2 linked regions of the Mariniflexile sp. TRM1-10 genome follow. The protein of the gene in region 1 interacts with the protein of each later gene in a pairwise test. Links are inferred from orthologs where the notes say so. Each region holds a gene or a part of one and is shown in the gene's direction. Other genes may lie near its edges.

Evidence for each region.
Region 2: the proteins of CJ739_RS15735 (region 1) and groL interact in binary tests that used the Escherichia coli proteins (3 or more experiments, as listed by UniProt). The link is inferred for Mariniflexile sp. TRM1-10 from one-to-one orthologs.

Annotation. Positions count from the first base shown.
Region 1 is NZ_CP022985.1:3,793,693-3,809,677, forward strand. The notes cover bases 7,572-10,558. They hold CJ739_RS15735 (ABC transporter ATP-binding protein), read left to right. Parts: upstream 7,572-8,667; coding sequence 8,668-9,450; downstream 9,451-10,558. Other genes in these bases: CJ739_RS15725 (patatin-like phospholipase family protein), read right to left, coding at 7,572-7,745; CJ739_RS15730 (MlaE family ABC transporter permease), read left to right, coding at 7,889-8,671; CJ739_RS15740 (MlaD family protein), read left to right, coding at 9,556-10,539. In the rest of the region: CJ739_RS15695 (T9SS type A sorting domain-containing protein), read right to left, coding at 1-1,036; CJ739_RS20395 (hypothetical protein), read right to left, coding at 1,086-1,229; CJ739_RS15700 (sensor histidine kinase), read left to right, coding at 1,350-3,245; CJ739_RS15705 (response regulator), read left to right, coding at 3,242-3,865; CJ739_RS15710 (hypothetical protein), read left to right, coding at 3,946-4,584; CJ739_RS15715 (2-hydroxyacid dehydrogenase), read left to right, coding at 4,587-5,579; CJ739_RS15720 (L,D-transpeptidase), read right to left, coding at 5,856-6,650; more of CJ739_RS15725, read right to left, coding at 6,849-7,571; CJ739_RS20400 (hypothetical protein), read right to left, coding at 10,585-10,749; CJ739_RS15745 (DUF6920 family protein), read right to left, coding at 11,013-12,194; CJ739_RS15750 (pyridoxamine 5'-phosphate oxidase family protein), read right to left, coding at 12,209-12,673; CJ739_RS15755 (metallophosphoesterase), read right to left, coding at 13,266-14,498; CJ739_RS15760 (CDP-alcohol phosphatidyltransferase family protein), read right to left, coding at 14,506-15,102; CJ739_RS15770 (IS4 family transposase), read left to right, coding at 15,789-15,985. UniProt on the Escherichia coli protein: Part of the ABC transporter complex MlaFEDB, which is involved in a phospholipid transport pathway that maintains lipid asymmetry in the outer membrane by retrograde trafficking of phospholipids from the outer membrane to the inner membrane.
Region 2 is NZ_CP022985.1:2,534,250-2,550,079, reverse strand. Bases 6,102-8,933 are described here. They hold groL (chaperonin GroEL), read left to right. Parts: upstream 6,102-6,617; coding sequence 6,618-8,249; downstream 8,250-8,933. Other genes in these bases: CJ739_RS10805 (hypothetical protein), read right to left, coding at 8,359-8,933; CJ739_RS10815 (co-chaperone GroES), read left to right, coding at 6,155-6,430. In the rest of the region: CJ739_RS10845 (hypothetical protein), read right to left, coding at 115-891; tRNA (N6-isopentenyl adenosine(37)-C2)-methylthiotransferase MiaB, read left to right, coding at 1,042-2,490; CJ739_RS10835 (sigma-54 interaction domain-containing protein), read left to right, coding at 2,573-3,838; CJ739_RS10830 (LptE family protein), read left to right, coding at 3,961-4,470; CJ739_RS10825 (DUF8458 domain-containing protein), read left to right, coding at 4,721-5,668; preprotein translocase subunit SecG, read left to right, coding at 5,668-6,006; more of CJ739_RS10805, read right to left, coding at 8,934-9,114; CJ739_RS10800 (hypothetical protein), read right to left, coding at 9,101-9,802; CJ739_RS10795 (S9 family peptidase), read right to left, coding at 9,972-12,197; CJ739_RS10790 (exosortase F system-associated membrane protein), read right to left, coding at 12,327-12,755; exosortase family protein XrtF, read right to left, coding at 12,748-13,299; CJ739_RS10780 (helix-turn-helix domain-containing protein), read right to left, coding at 13,430-14,014; CJ739_RS10775 (XrtF-associated fRMsr-like GAF protein), read left to right, coding at 14,201-14,659; purH (bifunctional phosphoribosylaminoimidazolecarboxamide formyltransferase/IMP cyclohydrolase), read left to right, coding at 14,790-15,830.

The DNA of each region.
Region 1 (15,985 bases):
CCAATTTTTGTCCGTTTAAATTATATAGTTCAGCCGTTTTAATGACTTCGTTGTGCATATCAACATGCACTATATCTTTAACGGGATTTGGATAGACCTTCATGGAATTTCCATTTGATGAAAAATTACCAATGCTTAAGGATGCGTCTGTTAATGTTACGACTCTTCCTTGTTCTTCTAAGGTCATATATAGTGTATTTCCAATAAGAACTACATCTCTAAAATTAGCATAATAAGGCTCTCCTTCATACATGTCTTCATAAACTGTTTGATCGCCCACAAACACCAAATCAGCTTCTGAGTCGGTAACATTTATTTTTTCTATTTGATGTGCATTGCAGATATACAACTCATTATTTTGACTTAAAAAGGTTCCCTTATTAAAGTTTAATCCTATGACATCATCCTCTAAAGTAGATGCAGCAGAACTTAAGTCTAAGCTTTTTATCATTTCAAAATCCCGAGCAGACATATACAATGTATTATTGTAAATATCCATGTCCTCTACAACACCTGTATCTAAATTACTAAATTCTAAAGAAGGCGTTGGGGTAGCATCCAAAGCATCAAAACTATAAAGACTTGTTGTAAAAACATCTGGTGCTGTTTCTATTTCTTCTAAATAAAAGATGGTATTATTATAAAGCGTAAACGAAGAAATAAAATTTGTAGTAGTAACAATAACCTGAGTGCCTGCACCTATATTGGTTAAATCTAACTTTAAAATTCGGCTACCAAAAAATTCATCTGTTGATTCAACATAATTTTCAACCAAAATAAATAAATCGTCTCCTAGCTTTTGCGTTTTGTAGCAATAAAAATCAGCAGGCAATGTATAAATTAAATTTGCCGATGGCGAACCGGCAGATGTGTCTATTGTATAAATATGTCCCCACCCATTTACATAGATAGTGGTTCCGTCTAGCGTCATTTTTGTTGGTGAATTCAGTCCCGAAAGATAATCTGTAATTTGTGCATTTGAATTCGTCAAGATTAACAATGTGGCTACGAATGTAAAAAGTAATTTTTTTCTCATAATTATAAATTTAGTGTTTGATTGTTTGATACGTTTTAAAATTGCTTGTTTATGGATTGTGCTGTTGAATCCAATTACCGTTTTTATAACCAATAGCTTCCGGATTAAATAAAGGGTAGAGCCCTCTAGTTGGTTGTGAATTAGCAAGAAATGTAAATGGAATAAAGAAAAGGAATCGTAGTTTATATCTCATGTAGGTTGTAGTAATTTGGATAGAATAAAATTAAATACCTTACGATTTTGATACTATACCAACTTTTAGGTATTTTTAACTTTTATGGATTGTTGCATATTTGATGATTGAATTCGCATAATGAGATACCTTTATCTTATACTGAGTATAAGCGTTTGTTTTTTTAATGGACTTTCTGCGCAACAGGAAACACGATATAAAGACACCCTTTTTGTAGATGGCCCTAATAGCTTCGACCTTTCTGAGTATATAACGTTTTGGGTAGATAGTTCTGGTACAGGAAGTATAGAGTTGGCAGAAAATGCCTTAAAGAATAAAAAATTCAAGCATTGGAAAAAAGGAAGTGTTCTTAATTTAGGTTTAAACCCTTATGATACATGGCTACATCTTAAGGTGGTCAATACTTCTAAAGATTATCATCAATATTGGTGGGCTTTATACAGTCAGGCAGATTCAGTTTCGGTATATGCGTTTAAAAATGATCATTGGCAACTTCATACAGAGGTTACCAACCAAACACTTCTTAAAAACCGTCCCATAAAAACAAGATTTCCAGTTGCGGAAATTCATTTGAACCATGGCGAATATCAGCAACTTCTTATGAAGATAACAAATATACGTCATACACAACATGCGATAACCGATTTCACAACGCCTCAGCACAATCTGTTATGGGAAATCAATTTCTATGGGAAGATAGGGTTTTTTATCGGCTGCTTCTTTTTAATTGCTTTGCTAAGCATCCTGTTTAGTGGTGTCATAAAAGAATGGACCTTTTTATATTATGGTCTTTATCTGTTGTGTATCGTGATACTCATATTGTCTGAAGAGCTGATGGTACCTATCGTTAATTCGCCCATATTATTTTATAGTATCAATCATGTTCACTCGCTTTTTTTAAGCCTTATTGCTTTGTTCCTACATTACAAAATCATTGTATATGGGATTGGTCGCACGCGTTCCATATCTCTGCTATTTTTTAAAAAATCCAGTTTACTGAATCAGATATTTTTATGGATAGCAATTTTATATACCATCATATATTTTGTTGGGAAGGATGCATTGCACTTTGGAGTGGATGTCTTTAAATTTATGTGGTATTCAACCATTGTTTGTATTGTTTTAAGTATGATCAATAACTTCTGTGTCATTATTTATTTAATGTATATGAAAGGCTATTTTCTTTATGGCATTGTTTTGGCATTTTTATTATTATACTTTAATCCTGCAGGATATTTTCTTAATTACTCAGGAATATTTAATTATTATACCATTACATATCCAAATTATTTTTATTGGATTGTTAGCTTAGAGATACTGTTTTTTACACTTATTTTAGCAATACAATATCGTAGAACAGTTTATAATAATTTGAATCTTATAAAAGAAAAAAAAGAACAGGAAGCATCTGCCATACTTAGGGATATTGAAATACAGGATTTGGAACGTCGCAAAATTGCTCAAGATTTACATGACGATTTGGGTACAACTATTAGTGCTATTAAGTTGATTATTACAAACCAATACGCTTCTGATACTGGGTTAAAGAACATGATTACCAAAGCGAATAATGATATTCGACAGTTTTTTGCCAAACTAACCGTTTCAGATTTTAATAATGAAAAAATTTCCAATATTATTGAACAAACCATTTCCAACTTACAACGATTGAATCAAATAGACTTTAAATTGATTGTATCTGGTAAGGAAGCGCTCATCCCTGACTATTTGATAAAACCGCTTTCCAGAATTGCTGTTGAGTTGCTTTTGAACACCATGAAGCATTCCCATGCAACAGAAGCAACCATACAACTCATTACTGATACAGAACAAGTACAACTCATTGTTGAAGATAATGGGAAAGGCTTTGACCTTCAAAAACCTCAAAAGGGTATGGGCATTGCCAATATCTATTCACGCACGGAGCGTTGGGGAGGCCAAGTCCACTTTTCAAGTAGTCAAACAGGAACAACGGTCATTGTAATCATTCCATTAAAAATCCAAAACACACCATGACAAAGCCATGCAATACCGTCATTGTCGATGATCATTCACTGTTTGCTGAAGGACTTAAACGGATTTTAGAAGACGACCTAAATTTTAGGCTGACAGCAATATATAATATAGCCGAAGATGCTTTACACGCATTCAATAATTCACCTCCCGAATTGGTGTTGTTGGATATTCAATTGCCCGGTATGGGTGGATTGGAATTTTGCAGACAGATGAAAGAACGCTACCCAGAAATGAAAGTGGTCATGATTTCAATGTTTGAATCAACTTCCATTATTTCCGATGCAAAAGCATCCCATGCTAATGGATATATTCCTAAAACAACAGACGCCCAATTGTTTAAAACTACTTTGTATGATATTATAAAAGGTAACAATGTATTTTTATCAAAATCTTCTTTTAAAGCACCAACAACAAATCAACCACAGTACATAAGCCTTTTGAGCAAACGCGAACTCGATATAATCACGTATATCAAACAAGGACATACGTCTAAAGAAATAGCAGAACAACTGTTTATCAGTCAGTTTACGGTGGATACACATCGTAAAAACATTCTAAAAAAACTACAATTACCATCTGTAAAAGCACTCATTGCTTTTGCACATGAAAACCATATTTAAAGGCTAATTGAATACCCAACTGATATATATCATTGAAATAACCAATTTCTAAAAATATTTTTATTAAAAATATAGAAATCATGAAATTGTTTTATAGTATAGTAGCCCTATGTCTTTTTGCTAGCTGCTCTTCCACAAGAATGATAGATAGTTGGAAGAATAGGGAATATGCTAACTACCAGCCCAAGAAAGTGTTGATTGTGGGTATTACAGGCCATTTAACAGCTCGAAAAATTTTTGAGCAAAGGCTCAAAGACAAACTCTTCAATGAAGGCATTGATGCAGTTGAGAGTTCCGTTGTTTTTGAAGAAGGCTTTATAGACTCAAAGCAAACCGAAGAACAAATAGACCTAGAAGTAGAGCGACTTGTGAACGATGGATATGATTCCATATTGGTATCTGCAGTAAAAGGTATAGACAATGAAATATCTTATTCGGGAAACAAATTCTTAACAGGTTATTACTGGCACCATTTTGGACGTTATTATTATTTATATCAAAATGTGTATTTTGAACCTGGTTATTACAATAATTATAAAGTTTATCATATAGAAGCTTCATTATATAATATTAAAACAAACAATGGTAAATCCCTTATATGGGTTGCTTCCTATAATGTTGTAGATCCAATTGATATCAATTCTACTGTTAACGATTATGTAAAAGCCATTGTTAAGTCATTGAAAAAAGAATCCCTTATTTCTAAAGAAAATAACTAGTCATGGAAGTACTTGTCTATAGTGCTAAAGATTTTGAAATCCCTTATTTGGAAGAAGCCAATTCAAAAAGGCATAAGCTCACATTTTTGAGTGAATCTTTATCGTCCGAAACCGTAATGAATAGTGTAGGTTATGATGCTGTCTCTATTTTTTCAGCAGATGATGGCAGTGCAATTATATTGGAAAAACTAAAAGAATTTGGTGTTAAGTATCTTGCTTTAAGATGTACGGGCCATGATAATGTAAACCTTAAAGTGGCTGCTAGATTAGGTATTAAAGTTGCAAACGTGCCAGACTATTCACCGTATGCCATTGCAGAACATGCTGTGTCCTTATTGTTAGGACTTAACAGAAGATTAATAGAGTCCAATAAACGTGTCCGTTCTTTTAATTTTGATATTAATGGACTAATAGGTTTTGACCTTAATAACAAAACGGTTGGGATTTTGGGAACTGGAAAGATAGGTTCGGTTATGGCAAAAATCATGTATGGCTTTGGGTGTAAATTATTTGGATACGATCTCGTACAAAATAAAACACTTAAGGAGAAATATGGAATGGCTTATACGTCTCTTGAAGATATTTGCCGACAGGCAGATATTATTTCCATCCATTTACCACTAAACTCCGAGACACATTATTTAATCAATAAAAATATTGTAGATATAATGAAACCAGGTATTGTGATTATAAACACTGCAAGAGGCGCAATTCTTGATACGAAAAGTGTATTGGTAGGATTGGAAAGTGGGGTGATTGGTGCTTTAGGGCTGGATGTTTATGAACATGAAAAAAAACTTTTTTTCAAGGATATGTCCCAAGCCATACCATTTGAAGATATAAATATCATAAAACTCAATATTATGCCAAACGTGCTCATTACTGGTCACCATGCTTTTTTAACAGAAGAGGCACTTGCTAAAATTACCGAAATAACCATCTATAATCTTAATTGTTGGGAAAGTGGAAAAGAGAATACGAATGATTTAGTATAAAAGGGTTATCATTTTTACTATTTTTATTGCAATTGGGTGATAGAAAAATAATTAATTTTTAATCTAAATATTCTCTGAAGGCTCTGCCTCGGGTATCCAATTCACCTCTCCTTTGGAGAGGTAGAACTGCCCTAAAAGGCAGTCCAGGGTGAGGCAAAATACAAATTTGCATTTTTGACCCTGAGGTCAAAATGAAACAGGCGAAACCTGTACTGAGCCTAGTCGAAGTATGCCTCTATGGCTCTCCTCGAGGATAGTCTGATTCAATTTTTTTATTTACCTTAATTTCTTGTTATAACTATAAATGTCTTTTAAAATGACGGTTTCCCCAGTTGAATCTATGACTTCCAAATCATAATGTATGTTAACTTTTGTATCCATAGGAGCATAATAATAGATAACCCATGCATCGGCTTCTTTAGTGCCAATGCATCCGTTGGAATACGCTTTTCCAAGCGTTATAGGATTGGTAGTTGGATGTATTAATTGTCCATTTCTAATCCCATTAATTTCGGTTTCCAAAAACGGAATCTGAGGCAACTTGGTAATTTTTTGATCATCGCGTTTCGTTGTATAATAGCGCCGCCCATCTACAGGGTTATAATAATCAGGATTCCTTACATGGGAAACAATGAATCCTTTTCCCGTTTTTGTTTTTAAGTCTATGATTCTTCCGGCCATTGCCAGGTACTTCTTTTCATTTCTCCCAACTCTTACTGGAAATTCATACAGTTGTTTTGAATCTTCATAAATACGAAGCTTAAACTCTGGTATGTTAATGTCAATCAAGGTATGGTTAAATGATTTAAGGAGTTTTTCAGCATGTATGGAATCGGGTATTACAATCCTAGCACCTTTGGGAAGTACGATCATTTTTTTTTGGTCATAGATAAAAGAATCCCGGGCTATCATTCGATAGTAGTCCGTATTTTGCAGGGTATCAATAATCCAAGGATTTGATCTTACCAAGAGATGTTCGGTTAATTTATAAGGGGTAATCGAATCGTATTTAATAACAAGGGAATCTATATATTTAAAATAGTTGCTAACGGTAATGTCTTTTTCAACCAAAATAGGCCTGGTTTTTAAATTTTGTTGAAAAGTAAAGTTCGAAACAAGATTTTTTTCCAATATAAGGAAGTCAGTATCCTTTGGACAGCATAAGTTTAGTGACAATATAATGAGAGTAAGAATCAACAGAGTTTGCTTTAATTTTAAAGGTATTTTCATGATTCTTGTATTGTATTAATGTTCTTAACTTTCGAAAATTTATGGAGTCCTGTTAGCTTTACATTCATCACATTCCATACGTTGTGTGTGTATTGGTGTTTTTAATAAAGGTCGTTTCCGTAGTGCTATTTTAGAATGATGATTATCACTTTTAACCGCTTTTAAAGGGAAGATCTTATTCAATAATTGTTGATTGACGAGTTCTTTATTGGCAGCATCATAACCAATTTTATAAATAGCATCGAGATACTTCTTATCAAAAGTGCCATACTTGCTTAATTGTTTAGGATATATGATTAAATCACATTTCTTGAATTTTTTAATGTCTTCTCTAACGGTTTTTAATTTAAAAACCCTTTCAACAACATTATGGGAATGTTTTAAATCACTTATTACTACTGTATCAAAACCATTGACATATACACCAATAATAACATCACAGGTATTCTTTAATAGGTCTACGGGAAAATTGTTTAAAACACCACCATCCACATAGTACGATCCATTAATATTAACAGGAGCAAATATTCCTGGAAAAGCTGCCGATGCCAATATGGGTTTTATTAATTCACCAGTGTTAAAAATGGCTAGTTTCCCATTTAGCACATTGGTAGCTGTAACAAACAATTGCTTTTTTAGAACCGAAAAGTTATCTTCTTTGAGGTATAGCTTAAAAACACTATAGAATTTTTCAGCGTCCATAATTCCTGGTTTATTCACTGCATACCGTTTTAGTTCAAAAATCTGTATGGTTCTAAAAAAACTCAGCATTTCTTTCCAATCATATCCATAAGCATATAAAGCACCAACAACAGCACCTACACTAGAGCCTGCTATATGGGTAGGTATAATGCCGTGTTCTTCCAATGCGTGGATAGCACCTATATGGGCCATACCTCTCATGCCTCCTCCAGAAAGTACCAAACCAATTTTCATGACCAATCAAAATGCTATGTGAATATTTAAAATTAGTGTTCAAAGTTGATTAATTATATGATATTCATCAGGATACGTAAATGATTTATATCATTTTATACCCAATTCCATTCTTTTATATTTGAATAATATTACAAAAGAGCATGCTGGACATAAGCAATATACAATCCCATATACAAACATTTTTGAAAGAAATAGGAGAGCTCTCTTATTTCACGGCACGTTTTTTTAAAGAATCCTTTAAGAAACCGTTTGAGTTTAAAGAGTTTTTGCAACAATGTTATAATATGGGAAACCGTTCATTAATATTGGTCGCCATTACGGGTTTTATCATCGGTTCGGTTTTAACTTTACAGACCAGACCTACGCTTATGGAGTTTGGAGCGGTTTCTTGGATGCCATCGATGGTAGGTATTTCCATTATTAGAGAAATTGGACCCATGATTACGGCGTTGGTATGTGCTGGTAGAATAGGCTCCGGGATCGGTGCGGAACTGGGTTCGATGCGAGTAACTGAGCAAATTGATGCCATGGAAGTGTCTGGTACAAACCCTTTTAAATATTTGGTAGTTACACGAGTTATGGCAACAACTTTTATGATTCCACTCTTAGTAATTATTGGAGATGCTATTGGATTGTATGGTTCCTATTTGGTTGAAAACCTTAAAGGCGATGTGTCTTTTCGATTATTTTTTAATCAAGTATTTGAGTCGTTGGAATTTGGAGATATCATTCCTGCAACCATCAAGTCGTTTTTCTTTGGGCTGGCGATAGGTCTTGTAGGTTGTTTTAAAGGGTATTATTGCGACAAAGGCACGGCAGGAGTAGGGAGAGCAGCAAATTCGGCAGTCGTGTTTACGTCTTTGCTCTTATTTATTATTGACTTTATAGCTGTATTTGCAGCTGATATTTTTTATGATTTATGAATGAAAGCAAAACCATATCACCACAAGAGGACATGACAAAAACACGAGAGATTGTCCTTGACATCAAAAACCTGAACAAAAGTTTTGATGACAATCACGTTCTCAAAAATTTCAATATGAAACTTTACAAGGGCGAAAATCTGGTTATCATGGGAAAATCGGGCTCTGGAAAATCGGTGATGATTAAATGCCTTGTGGGATTAATGGAAGCGGATAGTGGCATTATTTCGGTAATGCACAAAGACATTACAACATTAGATCAAGCAGCCTTAGATGTATTGCGATCGGACATAGGCTTTTTATTTCAAGGCAGTGCTCTGTACGATTCCATGACGGTTCGTGAAAATTTGGAATTTCCTTTGCGTAGGCATTCCGGCAAATTTGAAAAGAATATGGACACAAATACTTTGGTTATGGAAGCATTGGAAAATGTGGGATTGGCACATGCCGTAGATTTAATGCCAGCAGAACTATCTGGAGGCATGCAACGTAGGGTTGCATTGGCAAGAACCTTGATTTTACAGCCAAAAATTATTTTATATGACGAACCAACAAGTGGGCTAGATCCTATAACAGCCAAAGAAATCATTATTCTGATGCAGGATATTCAAAAGAAATACAACACATCCTCACTTATTATAACACATGATGTGGATTGTGCAAGAGCTATTTCCGATCGCATGGTCTTATTGATTGATGGCACCAATTACGCTGAAGGGACGTTTGACGACTTATCTGTTTCAACAGATCCAAAAATAAAAGCATTTTTTAAACATTAAATCCGATGTTATGAAATTCAATTAACAACAGGTTTATTGTAAAAAAAAGTACCGATGATGATAAGCGATATCATCTGACCAAATTATAACAATAAATATAAGCAGATGAAAAACACAAACTCACAAAGAATACGATTAGGTCTATTTGTAATCATTGGCACACTGTTGTTTGTTTTGGGCATTTATTTAATAGGTCAACAACAGAATATATTTAAAAAAACGTTTACCATCAGTGCGGAATTCCAAAACGTGAATGGCTTGCAAAAAGGTAATAATGTACGTTATTCCGGAATTAATATAGGAATCGTAAAAGCCATTGAGATGGTAAACGATTCCATTGTAAGAGTTGATATGAGCATTGAGGAAAACATCGTAAAACATATTAGAAAAAATGCGGTGGCCACTATTGGTTCTGATGGGTTGGTTGGCAATATGATTGTTAATATTTTACCCAGAGATGGTACCGCAGAAACCATTGAAAATGGTGATATGATAAAATCATTCAGTAAAGTAGGTCCCGATGATTTGTTGAGTAATTTGAGCGTGAGTATCAAAAACACGGAAGTCTTGACAGAAGATTTGTTGAAAATAACCAATGCCATCAAAAATGGTCAAGGTACATTGGCTACAGTTCTCAATGATACCATCATGTCTTCTGATTTAAAACAAGCTGTTAGAAATATCAAAATAGTAAGTTATGATGCTTCAAATGTATTAGATGAATTAAATGACCTTGTTAAATCAATCAAAACGGATGATGATTCTGTTTTGGGATTATTGCTAAATGACACCATTTCAGGAAACCAGTTAAAGATGACATTGAGCAACCTCAAAACATCAAGTGTTAAAATGGAAGATGCGGTGGGACAAGTAAATACCATTATTGAAAATATCAACACCAGTGATGGGGCTTTCAATTATATCATGAAAGATACATCTTTGGTCAATAGTTTAGAATCTATTTTAAAGAACGTGGATGAGGGCACACACAAGTTTAACCAGAATATGGAAGCCATGAAGCATAATTTTTTGACTAGAAGATATTTTAGAAAATTAGAGAGACAAAAAAGGAGGGAAAAAGACAATTAAATCATCTGTTTATCAACCGGTAAATCAGTAATCTATTGGACTTCATTATGTCTTAACTTCTCTTTTCTTAATTTCAGTTTTTAACTTTTCAGGAATATCAGTTCTGCACTGGCAATTTTTTAAGTGTTCTAAATGCCAATGGGTGCGTTGCTCAATTGTTGGGTTTTTGGGCATTTTATGTGTGAGATGCCATTCTTTATTAGTTTTCATCTGTTTATATTTATTGAAGTGGTTTAAACTTTTTCTAATTGGCTAAAAAATCGTCCTTTTTCGCCCACTCTACGTCTTTTTTTCTTTCCGTAGCGATGCTATGCAACTCGAAAAAGGCTTCGATTTGACAAAAAATAACTGATTTTCGCTTCAATCGAAAAAGGTTAAACCACTTCATTGTTATAATTTGGTCAGATGGACCACCCAATATTAATCATCTTCGTGTGTATGTAAATCCCATGGATATTTCATGTCTTTTTTAATCAGCCCTCATTGTATTTTAAATCTGTAATTTCAAATTTCAACCAATTGAAATCCCCTTCTTTTAGTTTCCAAATGACTTGGTATTTATTTGGTATCCTTACACCATTAAATTCCTTGAAAGATTTTGATTCCACATACCATGTTTCTAAAGTCGCATCATCTCCTGCTTCATAATAGCGTTTGGCTTTAAAAAACATAAAATCACCTATAGAAGAAAATTTAAAAAGCCCAACAACACTTTTGTTATTTATTGTAAAGGTTGCTTTAACAGAGGTACTATCAATGGATTCCCATGATATATACGGGTTTAAAGCGGCTGATGGAAACCAGATGATCTCTGCCATATATCTTAACATGGCTGCTTGGTTTATTTTTTCATTTTTACCTACGTTCACAGCTGGAATTAAGGACGCAAGTTTGATTAGTATCTCGGCTTCGCCATTTGCGAATTTATCCCTACCAATCATTTGGATCATTGGCATAACATGAACCTCTGTTGACCAAACAAAACCGGGATTGATTACGTTTATATGCTGTTCGGCTTCAAAAGACATCCATTTACCGCTAGGCTTGGTTTTCATTTCTCCTTTTTGCTTCAACTGTACGGAAACAGTTTTATATTTACCAATAGCACCTGAATTTTTTACCCATTTTTGAACTATTTCAGGTAAGTACTTTACATCTTCCTTTGTGATAATAGAATCGTTTTCAATTGTAACACCCTTTAATAGTGATTTGGTTTCATTATAAACTTTTTTGTTAAATTCATATTTGCCATAAGCAGAAATGCTTACCAAAAGAATAATAATATTGACAACTGTACCAAATTTGGCATCCTTCCAAGACATGATAATTAGAATTTGTGAAAGAACAATTGCCAGAATAGCAATAAAAAACCACTGGTCTTTTTTTAGGTATAAAATGAAGGTAAAGAATATAAAGAATAATAGAATTGCTGTAAAAAGCCAAAGCAACCCCATTGTTTTAGAAATGTTTTGTTCTAATTGATTGATATTTGCAAATCCAAAAGCTTTTATAAAACCCATAAGGTGTATGAGACCGTGGAACATAATTAATAACGCAAATATCAAACGCTTGATATCATAAATTAAGAAGGTTGCTCTGGCTCTTAAAAAGATATACCAACTATAAAGAGTATTTTTATAAATAATGTAAATCATTAAAATTTAATAGATTAAGCATGGATGGTATGTCTTTTTTTTCCGGTGAATTCTTCAATTTTTATGATGAATACAGTAGGGATGTCATCATTATAGATTTTACTGGAAAACTCACTTATGAAATTAACAGTTCTATGTTCTTGCTTCATGATAACTTCTTTTACTCCTAATGAAAATTTATGGAGATAAGCTTTAGCGTTGCTCCCAAAAAGCTGTTCAAAAGTTCCGTGTACTAACACAGATTTCCAGCTAGTAATAGAATTAATGGATGCAACTTGTAATGAGACAGCATTATTTTTACGCATGGCATTTATTTTATGCCCTTCACCTGAATAACAAGTAATGGTGTTATTTTCTTTGTTAAAATAATAAGTGGTGGGTACAATATAAGGTCTGTTTTTATAGATATAACCTAAATACCCAATGTAATTGTTTTCTAAAATGAACTTGATCTCCTTTTCTTCTAAATTTATAAACATGATGTTACGATTTATAGGTGTTTTCTATCGTAATTGAGGGTTTCAGTTTTTCCAGATATAACCAGTATTATAATATTCTAGCTCTTTGGGGGGGTGAACAATAGGGGGCAAGTCCAAAAATTAGAGTGATGCCCATATTCTATGTGCATAAAAGTACAAAGTCATATTTAAGAAGGCAATGATAAATATCAGTGTTTTTTATTATGACTTAACCCGTTGGCTGTAACTGTTTTATCAATACTAATTTTTATATAAATTGTCACATTGAGCTTGTCGAAATATATCTTCTAGTGTCTTCGACAGGCTCAGACTGACACTTGAGTACTAAATTGACTTTAAGAGACTATTTAAGTTTTATCCATTGGCTCTTTTATGTGCCTTTTTCCGCCATACATCAGCTATTTCTCAGTCCATAGCTATGGCTATGAATCCCTCCCTCGCGGCAGTCTGGCTCCTTCGCTAAAAAGATCTCCCAGACCTTTTTTTATACGCTCGGCCCTGTCTGACAAAAAAATACCCTATAAAACATTCCAAAAACAAAATTTAAATAGTCTCTAAATTATAATCAAAATTCGTTATAAATTAAATTTTCTTAATTTTCCCCCAACGGATTATGATTCATTAATTTTAGAAAAGTAATTTCCGGTCGCATACCCAAGCGCCCAGGAAACCCCAGCCATCCCAGACCGCGATTCACGTTTAGGTATTGGTCATTAACTTTATAAAGACCAGCCCAATGTTGGTATTTATATTTAATGGGACTCCATTGTAATCCTTTAATTTTTATAGCGGCCTGCATGCCATGTGTGTGACCTGAAAGGGTTAAGGGTATGTCGGTTTTGTTTATTACCGCTTCATGCCAAAGCGTTGGGTCATGGGACAGTAAGATTTTAAAAGGCATAGAAGCAGTCTTTTCTAATGCTTTTTGTAAGTCTCCATATTGTTTAAATGGCGGATATCCCCAGTTTTCAACACCAACTATGGCAATTTCTCCATGGTCTTTTCTAATGATATCCGATTCGTTAAGAAGTAGTTTAAAATGGATGTCTTTATAAAATTGTTTAATAGCTTCGTGGTTTTCTTTTTTATCGTTTTCAGTTTTCCATTTGCTGTAATCTCCATAGTCATGATTGCCCAATACAGCATATTTACCCATATTGGCTTTTAGTTTGACAAAAACCCGTTGCCACCCTCGTAGTTCCCATGCAAAATTGTTCACCAAATCACCTGTAAAAAAAATCAGGTCTGGATTGGTATTATTAATGAGATTTATGGCTCGGTTCATAATTTTGAAACGATAATTAAAGCTTCCTAAATGCAGATCGGAAATATGTATAATTTTCAATTCGTTAAAAGATGGAGGAAGGTGTTCGAATTCTAGCGTATGCCGATAGATTTTAAAACGGTAGATGGCTTTAAATATGGCGTAAACAATGACAAAAAAAGGTAAAAAACCAGAGAAAAGGCCTATAAGAGGAATGACCAGAAGGGATTCTTTTTCTAAAAAAACAACATTTAAATAGAATAGTAGGGAAATAATAATAACAAATATTATTTTGGGTATGAATGAAGAAACGGTAAGGCCATACATGGAAGATATTAGTACTTGTTTTCGTCTTGGATCGATGTCATCAAGTTTAATTTTCAGTATTAAAATAGCGCTGATAAGACCTATGGTAAAAATCCAAAAGAGAGCATGAATAATGGTTTTTAGAGATGGTTCGAGTAACCGTGTAATGGATTGAAGCCAATAAAAGGCTAATATGTCAATTACTAAAATAGCTAAGCATAATAAAACAATTGTAAATAGGGAATAGCTGCGCATCTTGACATTATTTAGATTTCTTTTTATTAAGTCTTCGTTTATCTTTTGAAGCCCAATAAAGCCCTTTCACATCTGAAACCCACTCATCATACATAAAAATCAATATGATTTCTTCAATGGTTTCTAATAGACCAAAGACAATCATCATATAGAATAGTACATAATTAGGCTCAAGAAAGAGTGCCCAAAGAATAAAAACACCTTGTAGTACAGCAGATAGTTTTGCTAAATAGGTATGGAACGCTGTGGCTTTTCCGTATTTATAGTAGGCAAGTATCATTTGTGCGATATATGGTGACAAGACAATGATTATGATGCTGATATTTGATTTGATGAATTCCACTTCAAAATAAAAAAGCCCAATTAAACCCATAACTAAAGTCAACTGGTCTCCAAAAGAATCAAGTTGGGAACCTCTAGCGCTCGTAATTTTAAGTTTTCGTGCTAAATAGCCATCAATGGCATCGGTGAGGTAACTTACCATAAGGAAGCATGTAAAAATTAAACGCTCATCCAGTATGATCAATAAAATCAATAAGGGAACTGCCACTATCCTGTAAAAGGAGAACCAATCTGCAATATTAAAATTTTTGAATGTGAACATCAATGAAAATTTAATTGTTAGATTCTTGTTTCGTTGTGCATGTTTTCAATGAAATAAGGGTATTGCAATAAGGTTGGTATTATAAATATAATATTAAAAAATAATTATTGAAAATTTAAAGATATGGAAGTGGTTAAAACTTTTTCAAATGGCTAAAAAATCGCCCTTTTTTTGCCCACTCTATGTCTTTTTTTCTTTCCGTAGCTTTTCCAATGCGATAAGCTGGCTCCTTCTCTAAAAAGGTTTACTAAACCTTTTCTTTACGCTCGGCCCTAACTCAAAAAAGGCTTCGATTGGACAAAATTGCCATTGCGCTGGCTGGCTCGTTCACTAAAATAACCCACTGGGTTATTTTTTCACGCTCCGTCCTACTTCAATCGAAAAAGTTTTAACCACTTCAATAAAAAATTTCTCGAAACAGACTATCCTCGAGGCAGAGCCATAGAGGTATTTCGCCTGTTTCATTTTGACCTCAGGGTCAAAAACCGAAATTTTGTATTTCACCTCACCCAGAACTGCCTTTTCGGGCAGTTCTGACCTCTCCTCCAAAGGCTACGGTGTACCCACAAGTATAAAATGATTAAATTTGAAAAAAAGACTATGGGTGCTTTATTATATCAAGGAATGGAATTAGATTTCTCGGGCAAGTTTCAGGATAAGAGGCTTGCAAAAAGGGGGCTATTATAATGAAAAGTTTATTTTCGAGTCAGGACAGCAGTATTAGGCAGGCCAGCAAAAATAAAGCCGCACAAAAGGCAACTTATCGTTTTTTGAACAATGAAAATGTAACCGAGCAAGAATTGATATCTGCTTGTTGTGAGAGGACAGAAATATTATCCAAAGGCAAGAATGTTTTGGTTTTAAATGACACGACAGAGATAAA
Region 2 (15,830 bases), 1.3 Mb from region 1 along the record:
ATGTATATGAAAAAAAGTTTATCTGCCTAATTTTAGGGATTATCTGTTTTCTGTTTAAATAAAAAAGCCTGTTTTTCGCAGTCAAAAAACAGGCTTTTTAAAGAAATTCATCATTTATTCGTAAGACATTCCATAACCTTGGTTGTCTTCTTTTTTATCAAAGCCTACAGATTCTTTATAGATAAAGTAAACTGGTAAATTAATAAATGACTTAGTTATATATATTCCTATACAGCACATTAAAAAACCTATTACAGTAGACAATAACCAAGCAACAAATAATAATCCAAAAGTTATTAGCCATTTTTTATTACCTAACTTAAATCCAGCTTTTATAACTTCGGAAGTTGATAATTCAGGATTAAAAGCAAATACGACATTTATTAAAGTAACGGGAACTAACACATAAAAAATTGGTAAAACACATAAAGCAAATGCTAATAAGACAATACCAAAAGTAACTAGAGACAACTTAATAACTTTACCTAAATACGGTTTCTTTAAATAGTAGAAATAATCATCTGCTCCCATTTCTTCTAAATCCTTCAACTTACATATTCTATAAAAAGAGGCTTTCATACCAAAACTAATAACCATGGCAAAAAATGAAAACAACAATGCAAATATGAAAATTGGAACCATTAATAATGGTGTAAAATCCTGCATATTTTCCATGTTTTGGAATGATTGTGGGTCAATTAACCCCATTCCAAGCATTGGTAAATACATAATCAAGTAAAAAGGCACCATTAAAAGCATGGTTAATAAGAGCATAACAAGACCTTGCACCCACACTTTTTTAAATAATTCGATGGATTGGTTAAAAATGGTTCCAAAATCTAAAGCTTTTGCTTTTTCAATTTTATCTAATAAACTATTAATTGTGTTCATGTGTATCAAATATTGGTTAGTTCGAACCAAAGTAAACACTTTCCTGCATATTTTCAAAATTTAATAAATTTTTAAATCTGACACTTTGTCACAAAACATAAATAAATTGTATCTTTGCATGCTTATTGAAAATACGTGTTTCAACAACCTATGGAAAAGACAATAGACGAAAACAAACAAGGGGAATCTCTAGTTCTTGAACAAAAGGAAGGCAACAAACGCAAACTTTTTATTGAAAGTTACGGATGTGCCATGAATTTTAGCGACAGCGAAATTGTAGCTTCAATTTTAGCCAATCAAGGATTTAATACCACCCAAAATTTAGAAGATGCCGATTTGGTTCTGGTAAACACGTGTTCTATACGCGATAAAGCTGAACAAACCGTACGTAAACGCTTAGAAAAATACAACGCGGTAAAACGTTCGCACAACCCAAAAATGAAAGTGGGTGTTTTAGGTTGTATGGCCGAACGCCTAAAAACTAAATTTCTTGAAGAAGAAAAAATTGTTGATTTAGTTGTTGGCCCTGATGCTTACAAAGATTTACCAAACCTATTAGCTGAAGTTGATGAAGGTCACGATGCCATTAACGTTATTCTTTCAAAAGAAGAAACCTATGGCGATATTTCTCCCGTGCGCTTAAATAGCAATGGTGTTACCGCTTTTGTGTCTATAACGCGTGGTTGCGACAACATGTGCACCTTTTGCGTGGTGCCTTTTACACGTGGGCGCGAGCGTAGTAGAGACCCACAAAGTATTATCGAAGAAATTAACGATTTATCGAGCAAAGGCTTTAAAGAAATAACACTTTTGGGTCAGAATGTAGATAGTTACCTTTGGTATGGTGGCGGCCTGAAAAAAGATTTTGACAAAGCTTCCGATTTACAAAGAGCTACTGCGGTTAATTTTTCTAATTTATTAGAGTTGTGTGCCAATGCGCAACCTAAAATGCGGATTCGTTTTTCAACTTCCAATCCACAAGATTTAACTATGGATGTGGTTGAAACCATGGCGAAATACCGTAATATTTGTAATCACATCCATTTGCCAGTACAAAGTGGCAGCAACCGTATTTTAAAAGAAATGAACCGTTTGCATACCCGCGAAGAATACATGGAATTAATAGATAATATTAAACGTGTTATTCCCGATTGTGCCATCAGTCAAGATATGATTGTTGGTTTCCCAACCGAAACTGAAGCCGATTTTCAAGATACCCTATCATTAATGAACTATGTGAAGTATGATTTTGGTTATATGTTCACTTATTCAGAGCGCCCAGGAACTTTAGCTGAGCGTAAGATGGAAGACGACGTTCCTGAAGAAACCAAAAAACGAAGACTTTCCGAAATGGTAGAACTTCAGCAAGAACATAGTGGCTATAGAACCAGACAAAATCTAAACACAGTTGTTGAAGTTCTTATTGAAAAAGAATCTAAAAAATCGGACGCACATTGGTCTGGTAGAACCCCACAAAGTTTGGTTACTGTTTTCCCTAAAGGCGACTATAAAATTGGTGATTTTGTAAACGTAAAAGTTAACGATTGTACCAGTGCTACCTTAATTGGGGAAGCTATTGGGTATTCAATTAACAATTAATAATGAGTAATGAGTAATTAATGATTAATAATAGTATGAGTAATACTTTCAACCTTTTACTTTTCAACTTTTAACTTAACGAATGGAATCAATTCAAGCTATAAAACAACGTTTTGGTATTATTGGCAATTCGCCTGCACTAAATCGTGCCATAGAAAAAGCAATTCAAGTAGCTCCAACCGATATTTCGGTGTTGGTTACTGGCGAAAGTGGTGTAGGTAAAGAAAGTATTCCAAAAATAATACATCAATTATCTCATAGAAAGCATAACAAATACATTGCCGTAAACTGTGGTGCCATTCCCGAAGGAACTATTGACAGTGAACTTTTCGGACATGAAAAAGGCTCGTTTACAGGCGCTTCCCAAACTCGTGAGGGTTATTTTGAAGTCGCCGATGGTGGTACTATTTTTTTAGACGAAGTAGGTGAATTGCCATTAACTACTCAAGTCCGTTTATTGCGAGTTTTAGAAAATGGCGAGTTTTTAAAAGTAGGCTCCAGTAAAGTGCAAAAAACCAATGTACGTATTGTAGCGGCGACAAACGTAAACATGTTTGAAGCCATTGAAAAAGAAAAGTTTCGCGAAGATTTATATTATCGTTTAAGCACGGTAGATATCCATTTACCTCCGTTACGAGACAGGCAAGAAGACATTCATTTGTTGTTTAGAAAGTTCGCCAGCGATTTTGCATTAAAATACAAAATGCCAACCATCAAATTAACCGATGCTGCCATACAAACCCTTTTAAAACACCGTTGGGCCGGCAATATTCGTCAGTTACGAAACATTGCAGAGCAACTATCTGTTTTAGAGCAAAATAGAACCATCTCTGCAGAAATCCTAAAAAGTTATTTACCAACAGCGGGCAGCAATTTACCTGCCGTAATAAAAACATCCAAAGCCGAAAGCGATTTTAGTAGCGAACGCGAAATTCTATACAAAGTATTGTTCGACATGAAAAGCGACTTAAACGATTTAAAGAAGCTTACCTTAGAACTCATGAAACACGGTAACACTAAAGATGTTGAAAAAAATAACGAAAGCTTAATTCAAAAAATTTATGGTGATGATGAAGATGATGCCGAATATGAAGAAGACCCTGTAGATGACAGCAAAGTGCTTTCAATACCAGAACACAGCGTAAACCCTACATCACCTGAAACTTTAGACAAATACCATTTTGCTGAAGAAATTGAAGAAGAAGAAACTTTATCATTACAAGATAAAGAATTGGAATTAATAAAGAAATCGCTTGAACGTCACAGCGGAAAGCGTAAATTAGCAGCAGCCGAATTAGGCATTAGCGAGCGTACTTTGTACAGGAAAATTAAACAATACGATTTGTAAATAGTTAGCAATATTCAATTCCAGTAAACAGTTAAAAATACAACAATGCTAACTACAAATCGTTTTACAATTATTAACTAAATGTGTTACACTGAGCGCAGTCGAAGTGTTTTTAGATATTTATGAAAAACTATTTTTTTTACTTCTTAATTACAACTTTTAGTTTATCACTTTTTGGCTGTGGTTTTTATTCATTCACAGGCGCATCGGTTCCAGCAAATGTAAAAACCTATCAAGTAAATCGTTTTGAAAACAATGCGCTTTTAGTAGAACCGGGTTTAGAACGCGATTTTAAAATTGCTTTAGAAGATTTAATTCAAAACCAAACCAATTTAACACTTGTGCAATCAAATGGTGATTTGGTTTACGAAGGTGAAATAACCGATTACCGCATTTCACCAACCACAGCAACATCTCAAAATACAGCAGCCCAAAACAGATTAACAATAAGCGTTAAAGTAAGATTTTTTAACAGAAAAAAGGAAGATGACGATTTGGAACAAACCTTTTCATTCTTTTACGATTATGCCGGAAGCTCCCAACTAATTGGAGCCACAAAAACAACAGCACACGAAGAAATTTTTGAACGTCTTACTCAAGATATTTTTAATGCTACATTAGCTAAATGGTAGTTGGTTGATGGTTGATGGTTGATGGTTGATGGTTGATGGCAAAATTATTTTTTTTACGTTAGCTTTGATGCTAAACAAATGAAAACACAAAACTTAGTGACTTTAAATATTTATAAATCAGCAACTTTGAATCTTTGAATCTTTGAATCTTTGAATCTCTGCAACTTTGTAACTTTGTAACTTAGAAGCTTTGAAACTCTGAAACTCTGAAACTTTGAAACTCTGAAGCTTTGAAACTTTCTTTAAAAAAATGAACAACACCGATTTTACATACATACTTCAGCATCCGCAAAGCATCACGCATCCGCAAACCGAAGCTGTAAAATCCATTATTAATGAATTTCCTTATTTTCAATCGGCACGTGCTCTGTACCTTAAAGGTTTAAAAAACGAAAGCAGTTTTAAATACAATCAAGAACTTAAAACCACGGCTGCTTATACGGCAGATCGCAGTATTTTATTCGATTTTATAACGTCTGATGTATTCGTTCAAAATGAAATTTCAGAATTCATCCAGCAAAACACAGCACATTTAAAAGATATTGACATTGACATTGAAGACATTTCAGTAAAAAAAAGTATAAAAATTGACGATGCCCTAAAGCAACAAATAACAGCAACTATTGGCGTTTTAGACCCTACCCTATTTAAACCTAAAAAGGACCAAATACAAAAACCAACTGCTTTTACCTTAGATGAATCTGAAAGTATTGAAATTGCTGCCAAAGAAACAGTAACGCCAGAAACTGCTGCCAGTAATATATTAAAACTAGGCAAACCTCTTGAATTTGATAAAAGAGAAACTCATTCTTTTAATGAATGGTTAAATTTAACACGCCTGAAGCCTATTGAAAGACATGAAGATGTTATTAAAGAAGAACCGAAAGAACCTGAAACCCCTTCTAAGATAGATAAACTTAAAAAGTTTAAGCTTATTGAAGAGTTTATCAGCAAAAACCCAAAAATAAACCATACCACTTTTTCGCCTTCAAAAGTAAATCTTGCCGAAGCACAAATGATACAACCCGAAGCCTTAATGACCGAGACTTTGGCACGAATTTATGTTGAACAAAAAAACTATCAAAAGGCAATTCAATCTTATAAAATTTTAAGTTTGAAATATCCAGAAAAAAGTAGTTTCTTTGCAAACCAAATTAAGGCAGTAGAACAATTACAAGAACAAAATAACAAGAAATAATGAGTACGTTTACAATATTTTTAGCATTAATAGTTGTGGTAGCATTTTTACTAATCGTAGTAATCATGGTTCAAAACCCTAAAGGCGGTGGGTTATCATCATCTTTTGGCGGTGGTGGCACACAACAATTAGGTGGAGTAAAAAAGACAACCGACTTTTTAGATAAAAGTACCTGGACATTAGCAACTTTATTATTGATATTAATTTTATTATCTAACGTTGCTATTAACAGAGGTGGTGAAAGCGCAGATTCCAAAGCTTTGGATCCAGATGCTACAACATCACAACCTTTACCAACGCCAGCAAAACCTGCAAACAACACTGCTCCGGTAGAATAATTTGCACTACTATAAAACAAAAAATGCCAACTTTAAACAAGTTGGCATTTTTTGTTGCTGTAAGTTTGTCAGTTCGCAACCATTGGCACACTTTTAGAATAGTACATACCCGTTAACATTAATTTTTAAACTTAAAAATATATCACAAATGGCATTAAACATTAAACCATTAGCAGACCGCGTTCTTATTGAACCTGCACCCGCTGAAACTAAAACAGCATCGGGAATCATTATTCCAGATAACGCTAAAGAAAAACCACAAAAAGGAACCGTTATTGCTGCTGGAAAAGGCACCAAAGATGAGCCTATTACCGTTAAAATTGGCGATACTGTTTTATATGGTAAATATGCTGGCACCGAACTTAAATTAGAAGGTAAAGATTATTTAATAATGCGTGAAAGCGACATTCTTGCGATCATCTAAAAGCAAGTTTCAACACGTCATCACAAGGACGAGGAGTTTGCACGAAGTAACCTTTTGAATAGGGCTTCTAGTTTAAAGGTTTCCTCGGGTTAAAAACCCTCGCAATGACGAAAAAAAAATTAAAATTTCAACTAAAATTAAAAATAGATTCCCTCCTTCGAGGGAATGAAAAATAAAACTTTTCATTATGGCAAAAGATATAAAATTTGATATTGAAGCACGCGACGGTTTAAAACGTGGTGTTGATGCATTAGCAAATGCAGTAAAAGTAACTTTAGGCCCTAAAGGTCGTAACGTTATTATTAGCAAATCATTCGGAGCACCTCAGGTAACTAAAGATGGTGTGACTGTAGCTAAAGAAATTGAATTAAAAGACGCTCTTGAAAACATGGGCGCACAAATGGTAAAAGAAGTTGCTTCTAAAACCAACGATTTAGCCGGCGATGGTACTACGACTGCGACCGTTTTAGCACAAGCTATCGTAAAAGAAGGCTTAAAAAATGTGGCTGCTGGTGCTAACCCAATGGATTTAAAACGTGGGATAGACAAAGCTGTTGAAGCTATTGTTAAGGATTTAGAAAAACAATCAAAGAAAGTAGGTAACTCTTCTGAAATGATTAAACAAGTGGCTTCTATTTCTGCTAATAACGACGATACTATTGGCGATTTAATTGCTAAAGCATTTGACAAAGTTGGTAAAGAAGGTGTTATTACTGTTGAAGAAGCTAAAGGAATGGAAACGTATGTTGACGTTGTTGAAGGTATGCAGTTTGACAGAGGTTATCTATCGCCTTACTTCGTAACAGATACCGACAAAATGATTGTAGATTTAGACAATCCTTATATCTTATTATTCGACAAAAAGATTTCTAACTTACAGGAAATCCTTCCCATACTAGAACCAGTAGCACAATCTGGTCGTCCGTTATTAATTGTTGCCGAAGATGTTGATGGTCAAGCATTGGCTACTTTGGTGGTTAACAAATTACGTGGCGGATTAAAAATTGCAGCTGTAAAAGCACCAGGATTCGGAGACAGACGTAAAGCCATGTTAGAAGACATCGCGATCTTAACGGGTGGTACTGTTATTTCTGAGGAACGCGGTTTCACTTTAGAGAATGCCGATTTAAGCATGCTAGGTACCGCTGAAACTGTTACTATTGATAAAGATAACACGACTATTGTAAATGGTTCTGGTGATGCCGATGCTATTAAAGGACGTGTAAACCAAATAAAAGCACAAATTGAAATCACTACAAGCGATTACGATAAAGAAAAATTACAAGAGCGTTTAGCTAAATTAGCTGGTGGTGTTGCAGTGCTTTATGTTGGTGCTGCTTCTGAAGTAGAAATGAAAGAGAAAAAAGACCGTGTTGATGACGCATTACACGCTACAAGAGCTGCTGTTGAAGAAGGTATTGTTGCCGGTGGCGGTGTTGCCTTAGTAAGAGCAAAATCGGTTTTAGAAAAAATTACAACGGAAAACCTTGATGAAACAACAGGCATTCAAATTGTAGCACGTGCTATTGAAGCACCTTTACGCACCATTGTTGAAAATGCAGGTGGCGAAGGTAGTGTCGTAGTTTCTAAAGTTATGGAAGGCAAAGGATCGTTTGGTTACGATGCAAAGTCTGAAACTTATGTAGATATGCTAAAAGCAGGTATTATCGATCCTAAAAAAGTAACACGTATTGCCTTAGAAAATGCGGCATCGGTTGCTGGAATGATTTTAACTACCGAGTGCGCTTTAATTGACATCAAAGAAGATGCTCCAGCTATGCCAGGCGGTATGGGTGGCGGTATGCCAGGAATGATGTAAATCGAGAGCCTCGACACACAGATATTAAAGAACGCCTCCATTTTGAGGCGTTTTTTTGTGGGTTTAATGTTCGATGTATAAAAGTTACACAGATTAAGAACTAAGATGGTTATTCAACTTTTTTATTCGAATCGATTAACTCAATTAATTTCACAAGAGATGATTTGATTTTATCAGACTCACTCTTTTTAAGCATCAATTCAGCTTTCTTTTTCATTCCGCTATAATTTGCCTCGGGATAAAGTTCAATCAGTTGAGCAAAGTACTTATCAATCCCTTCTGCAAGTTTGATTTTCCCTTGTTCCGTAAATGCGTCCTCGTCATTAATCTTATCCAAATAAATAGTATAATTACTTATAAGAGTTTCAATATTTGAATTAATATTATTTTTAACTCTTGAAGAGTTCGGGTCATCTGCACTTTCTTTTATTTGGTCATTTCCTAACTTAAAATAGTCAAGTTGTAAACTCAAACCATAATGCCAAACAGCCAACATTTCTATATCATAAATATATTTATCTTTACGGTCAGTTGCTTGATAAATTTGACTCATATCTTTCCAATGGTCAAAGAATTCCGTAGCAACATCATTCCGATGTTTTAAGCCCAATTCTTTGTCTTTTAGTACTATTTTGAAATTTTGTTCATCTGTTAATTTTTGAACAATTATTCTTTGCTCAGGATTATCAAAAGTTGGTTTTTTTTCATCATCCATGTAACCAAATCTTAATTCAAGAATCGCTTTGTCATAATCGTTAATATCCCAATACCTTTTGTCTAAAGGGAATTCGTGCTCTTCTGTTTTGTTACAATTGGTTAATGTTAAGAAAGCAAACGTTAAAAGAAAGTATTTAATTTTTATCATTAATTGTTATTTTTGGTTTTTTATATTTGTTTAACAAAGTTAATAAACTGTCTACTTCTTTCTCGTATCTTTTTTGTTCACTTAAAACATAGCTGTGAAAAGTATTGTAGTCATATTCTTTTTGAAAAGTCCTTTCCTTTGTTTTCACTTCTCTTATTATTTCCTCGATTTTGTCTTTATCAAAAGTATTTAAATCAGATATCTTTTCCTTTGCTTTTCTAGCAAACAATTCTGTAATTTTGATGTGATATTTCTCGTGATTTAAAAGTTCTTTGCTATTTGTGTTTTTTTTATAAACGAAAGAGCGCGATGGATGAAATAATGATTGGACGGTAACGGAATTATCATCAATATCACTATCTATTGAGGTTACAACATATGCAAATCTTTCATTACCATAAAGTGACTTTTTGAAAAATTCTAGACCTCGAAAATTCTGAAATGTGATTTGGTCGTACTTATCAAAAGTTAGAGGTTTTTCGTAATTCAAAAAATTTGTATGACTCAAAATCCCAAAAACAATTGAAGTAAAAATTAGAATTAAAAAACTGTATTTTGAGAATTGCAATAACTTTTTTAGCAACTCCCTATTTTCATCTTTACGTTCTTTTAATAACAAAAACAATTGATAAATTGCTGGTGAAAAGTAAAGCAGTGAAACCAGTAGAATTATTAATTTGTCATTCATTCGTAAAGATTAGCTTTAATTACCTGCAACTATAATTATGCAAAATCGTTCTAGTATTTAACGCTAAACGAATTTAATAAATTTTCTCACAAAATCAATTCATAAAAGCATAAAAAACTCCAAAGCCATAACCTTGGAGTTTTTTATATAAGTGGTTTAAAAAAATCATTTACCTGCCTCCCGGTGGGCAATACGTTTTTAAATAATTAGTGAACAATGTTTTTAAATGCGCTGTCGTGCCTTCGCCTTCCCGAATACCATGTGTACGGTTTGGATACGGCATAAACTGAAACTGTTTGTTGTGTTTTACCAATTCGTTTACTAAAATTTCGGCATTTTGGTAATGTACATTATCATCGCCGGTACCATGAATATACAATAAGTTGCCTTGTAAATTTTCAGCATACGTTACAGGCGACCCCTTTACAAAATCTTCCATATTTTCTTGTGGCAAGCCCATATAACGTTCTTGATAGATGTTATCGTAAGTTAACTGGTTTGAAATAGCCGCTAATGAAATGCCCGTTTTATAAATTTCAGGATATTGAAACAACAAATTTAAAGTTGCTGAACCGCCTCCACTATGCCCCCAAACTGCAATACGTTCTGGATCTACAAAATGCCACTTTAGTATTTCTTCGGCTGCCATGGCTTGGTCTTTAATATTAATTCTTCCTATGTTTCTATAAATACTTTTACGCCATGCGCGCCCTTTTGGTGCTGGTGTCCCTCGGTTATCCAATGATATGTAAATATAGCCATCATCTGCCATACTACCATTATAATTCCAGTTTCTACCTGCGCCATAAGAATCGTTTACCGTTGTAGATGCAGGTTCAGAATACACATAAAACACTACGGGGTATTTTTTTGAAGCATCAAAATTGGTTGGTTTTACCATCCATCCATCCATTTCAACGCCTTCGGCAGTAGTCACTTTAAAAAATTCAACTTTAGACGTCTCTTGCAATCTAGACAGATTGGCTTCTATACTGGCTTCCGTACTAATTGGTTTATGGTTTTCAAACGAAATAAGCTCAGAAGCTGGTTTTGTAAAATGGTTTGAAAACGAATGCACGGCAAAAGCACCTGTTGGCGATACGTTATAACTATGTGTGCCTTCTAATGCTTTTGGGCTTACCAACTCTAAAGTTCCTTTACCATTTAGCTTCGTTTTGTAAAGATAGCTTTGTGTGGCATTGTTGGGCGATGCCATAAAATACACATAGCCATTTTTGGTATCAATGTATGACAGGTCTATAAAATCGTAGGCGCCTTTGGTTATTAATTGCTCTTTCTTTCCTTCTAAAGACACGTTATATAAATGCCTCCAACCATCTTTTTCTGAAGTCCATAAAATATTTTTTCCGTTGTTGTACCAAATAAAATTGTTGGTAAAATCGATGCTATAGTGGTTTCCTGCTTGATAGATATCTACCCAAGCTGCATCGGTTTCTTCTTGTATAACTTTAGAAATACCCGTTCTTGGTTCAGCAATAAAAAGTTTGCTTTGGTTTTGTTTTCTGTTTAATTGCTGAATTAATAAGTTTTCGGTTGCTGGTATAAACTCCATACGCACCAAATAATTTTGACGTGGATTTCCTGGAATATCCATCCATGTGGTTTTTACATCATCAATAGTTACAACACCGACTTTACAAGACGACGGTGTTTCGCCAACTTTGGGGTATTCCAAAGGCACTATTTGCGAATAAATAGAGTCGGTGTTATTAATCATATAAAACGTCTTGGTATCGCTCGCATCAATTTGCCAATAGGCTATCGATTTACTATCTAAACTCCAACGAAAACCATCGCGACAGGCAAATTCTTCTTCATAAACCCAATCAAACGTTCCGTTGATTAATGTTGCAGTCCCATCGGTCGTTAGTGCTTTTATTTTTGAGTTGCTTAAGTCTTCAACATATATATTATTGTCACTTACATAGGCAGCCAATTTACCATCGGGAGATATTTTAGCAAACATAAGCGATGCTTCCGGCAAAGTTTTACCTAGTTGTTGTAAAGCGCCTGTTACCATATCTAAAACCCAATAATCCCCTTTGGTATTTAATCGCCATACACGTTTGGTATTAGTAAACAGCAACACTTTTTGCTCATCTTTTGAAAACGTAAAATAACTTACTGTCAAAGGTGTGTTACTACCGCTAGGTATTAATTGCTCTTTTGATATTAATACTTTAGCATCATTAGAAGGTAAGGTATGCTGAACAATGCCCTCGCTTTGAATTGTATAATACGATTTACCATCGTTAGACCATTTTAATCCTGAGTCTTGCGAAAACCCTTGGATTGACAACAAACTAATAAATAAAAAAACTAAGGATACTTTAAGTTTGCTTTTGAAATTAAAAACCAATTTAAAAATGTGCATAAAAGTTGTGCTTTAAATGAATAATAAATTTCCGAAGTTAATATTTAATTTGAAACTGCCAATATTCAGACTCTTAGTTTAACAGCTTCTTGTGATGCGTTTATTAAATGATTAACACTTAGAGACTGTTTAAGTTTTAAGTTTATTGTAATAAAATGCAGGAAGCAACAGCATTAAAATGATGGGTTGAATGATAAACCTGCGTACATTAAAAAATAAATAGTAGTCTTCTTGTCTTGGGTTAATAACAAAATACAAATAAATGGCCATTAAAGTTACAAAAGCCAACGTGTATATAAACACTGAGAACTTTATAATGCTTTTGTTTTTAAAAACCACATAGAGTATGCCTAATGAAATGACTGTATTTAAAATATATCGAAATGTAGTAAACATGGCGACTTTAAAAATTTCGCGTCTGGGACTATCAATATACAAGTAATCGTTTTGAAAAAATGTTAAATAAGGATCGTAAAACAAGTCGTCTTCAAAAACTCGAACTAAAATCAACAATCCGAATAACACAATTAATAAGATGTATTTTGTTGGATTATTCATTGCCTCTCTTCAATTTTGAAAAACGATTCACCCAAAAAACCCACAATAAAAATACCATCCCATAAATAATAGCAGGAAAAACAACCTTATGAAAAATATCTTTTTGATATGGATAATGATACAAACCTATAGTTAACAGAACAATGCGCAATAAATTAACTGTATAAATCAAAACACTTCCCGAAAGGATGTAGAAAAATGTTGTTTTAAACTTAGAAGCAAAAGCCACGATAAATGACACAAATAATATAATAACACTAATAGAATTACAGCCTTCAACAACACGTGCTAAATATTGGTTGTTAACAATTAGCTTCACTGATGGTTCATTTGGATGTGGCAACACTTGTGCATGATATCCAAAAGTATTTAATAACGATTCACTTTGTTTAGCCACTAAGTGCGTCATGTAATCTGGGTAAAATTTAGCCCCGTCAGAAAACTGCAAATAAAACTTATAGAGTATTGACAGAATAATATACGTCAATAAAAACGCAAGTATAAACTTTATAACCAACTTATATTTTACTAAAAGTGCTTTCAAAAAAACAAATGATTTAAATTAAGGAACATTGAGATTAAAAACCATAATTTCACAAGGCTTATATATTTTTTATGCTTAGGAACCATTTTAATTAAATTTCTTCACCTCTTAAAGCATGTTATCTTATATCTTATTTGAATATCCTTAGAGAAGGAATATAATTGTATTTTTTGCCATTTGAAACTCTAACCGTATTTATAATAATTATTGTAAAATTATAAATATATAAAATGATTATTGGAACATATGCCTTAAAGACACTAAAAGGAGTTATGTGTTTAAATATAGGACTAATGACTCCAAGAAACAATAAAATGGAGTATGAAAAAAGCACAATAGACCAAGTTATCTCAAAATTTAACATGGATTTACCAAGCTCATTCACATTTTTCAGTTTATCCTTTTTAAGTATCCAAAAAACTAAAGGAAGAATAATTCCTAATATAGGAAAGAATAAAAATCCAAGAGCAGATAAGCTCATTAATATTAAATACCCTTTATCCTCTTGAATTTTCCAATCAATAATTTCATCGGGCGTTGTATTTAGCGCAATTGCTAATCTTTTTAAAGAATCCCCTCTGGGTACTGTTTCGGCATTTTCAATTCTTTGAATTGTTCTTAAGCTCAAACCAGAATCTTCAGCCAATAACTCTTGAGTCATTCCTCTCTGATTTCTTAAACCTTTTACTCTTTGTGATAAATTCAAATCGTTCATTTTATATACTTTTAATTTGAAGTAAAAGTATTCGGAGTTTCATTATTTATGTTGCGCCTTTAATATGTCATTTTTACGTCATTTGTGTCTAAACACAATCTACAACTTTTTATAAGGTTAAAATTATGCAAACCAAATATATAATACATCCCTTTTTAAATACTTTTACAAAAACTTTACAATTTTATGATTTTCGAACAACTAAAACCCCAAGTAGAAGCTATTGTTTCAAACACCAGCAAAACGGTAAACGAACGCCTGTTAAATATTTGCGAACTCCTTGAAAAACACGTTAGCTATTACAACTGGGTTGGGTTTTATTTTAGAAATGGCAAAAAAGAGGAACTTATTTTGGGCCCGTATGTTGGCGCACCAACCGATCATACTGTAATTCCTTTTGGAAAAGGTATTTGCGGACAAGTAGCGGTTAGCAACCAAAACTTTGTGGTTCCCGATGTGACAGCCCAAGATAATTATATAGCTTGCAGCATTACGGTTAAAGCTGAAATTGTTATCCCCATTTTTGTAAATGGCGAAAATATTGGGCAAATTGATATCGACTCTAACACGCCAGACCCTTTTACTGAAGCAGACGAACGTTTTTTAGAGTTTGTTTGCGCACAAGTTGCCTCCATACTGGAGTAAATTTTAGAATTTCGAATTCCCTGTTAACAAATCAAAGATTTAGTTAAAAAGTCGTCTCGTTTTTTGTTTTATAAACAGTTGTATTTTAGTTGAAATAACTACTTTTGCAACTTATAATTAGATTAAAAAAATGAGCAACGAAAAAACAGTAAAATCAGCATTAATTTCTGTATTTAGTAAAGAAGGTTTAGAACCTATTGTTAGAAAACTAAACGAACAAGGTGTAACCATTTATTCTACTGGTGGTACCCAAACATTTATTAACGACTTAGGCATTGATGTAGTTCCTGTAGAAGAAGTAACATCATACCCATCTATTCTTGGTGGTCGTGTAAAAACATTACACCCAAAAGTGTTTGGAGGTATTTTAAACAGACAAAACCATGCAGGAGATGCCTCTGAATTAGAAACTTTTGAAATCCCTCAAATTGATGTCGTTATTGTTGATTTATATCCGTTTGAAAAAACTGTTGCTTCGGGCGCAAGTGAACAAGATATTATTGAAAAAATTGATATAGGTGGTATTTCGTTAATTCGTGCTGCTGCAAAAAATTACGCCGATGTTGTTTGTGTAGCATCTGTTGATGATTATGCAGCGTTTTTAGAACTTATTTCGGCTAATAACGGAAGTATTTCTTTAGAAAACAGAAAACGTTTTGCTACAAAAGCATTTAAAGTATCGTCGCACTACGACACTGCCATTTTTAATTACTTCAACAAAAACAACGAAGAAACTGTTTTAAAAATTAGCGAAACTAACGGAAACGTGTTGCGTTATGGCGAAAACCCGCACCAAAAAGGGTTTTTCTTTGGCGATTTTGATGCGATGTTTACTAAACTTAACGGAAAAGAATTAAGCTATAACAACTTATTGGATGTTGATGCCGCAGTGAATCTAATAAACGAATTCAAAAATGAAGCGCCCACATTTGCTATTCTAAAGCACAACAACGCTTGTGGTTTTGCTCAAAGCAACACCATTCACCAAGCGTATAAAGATGCTTTAGCTGGCGACCCTGTTTCTGCTTTTGGTGGTGTTTTAATTAGCAATACTGAAATAGATAAAGCAACTGCTGAAGAAATAAGTAGTTTATTCTGTGAAGTCATTATTGCTCCCTCATACAATACTGAAGCTTTAGAAATCCTTAAAGGAAAGAAAAACAGAATCATA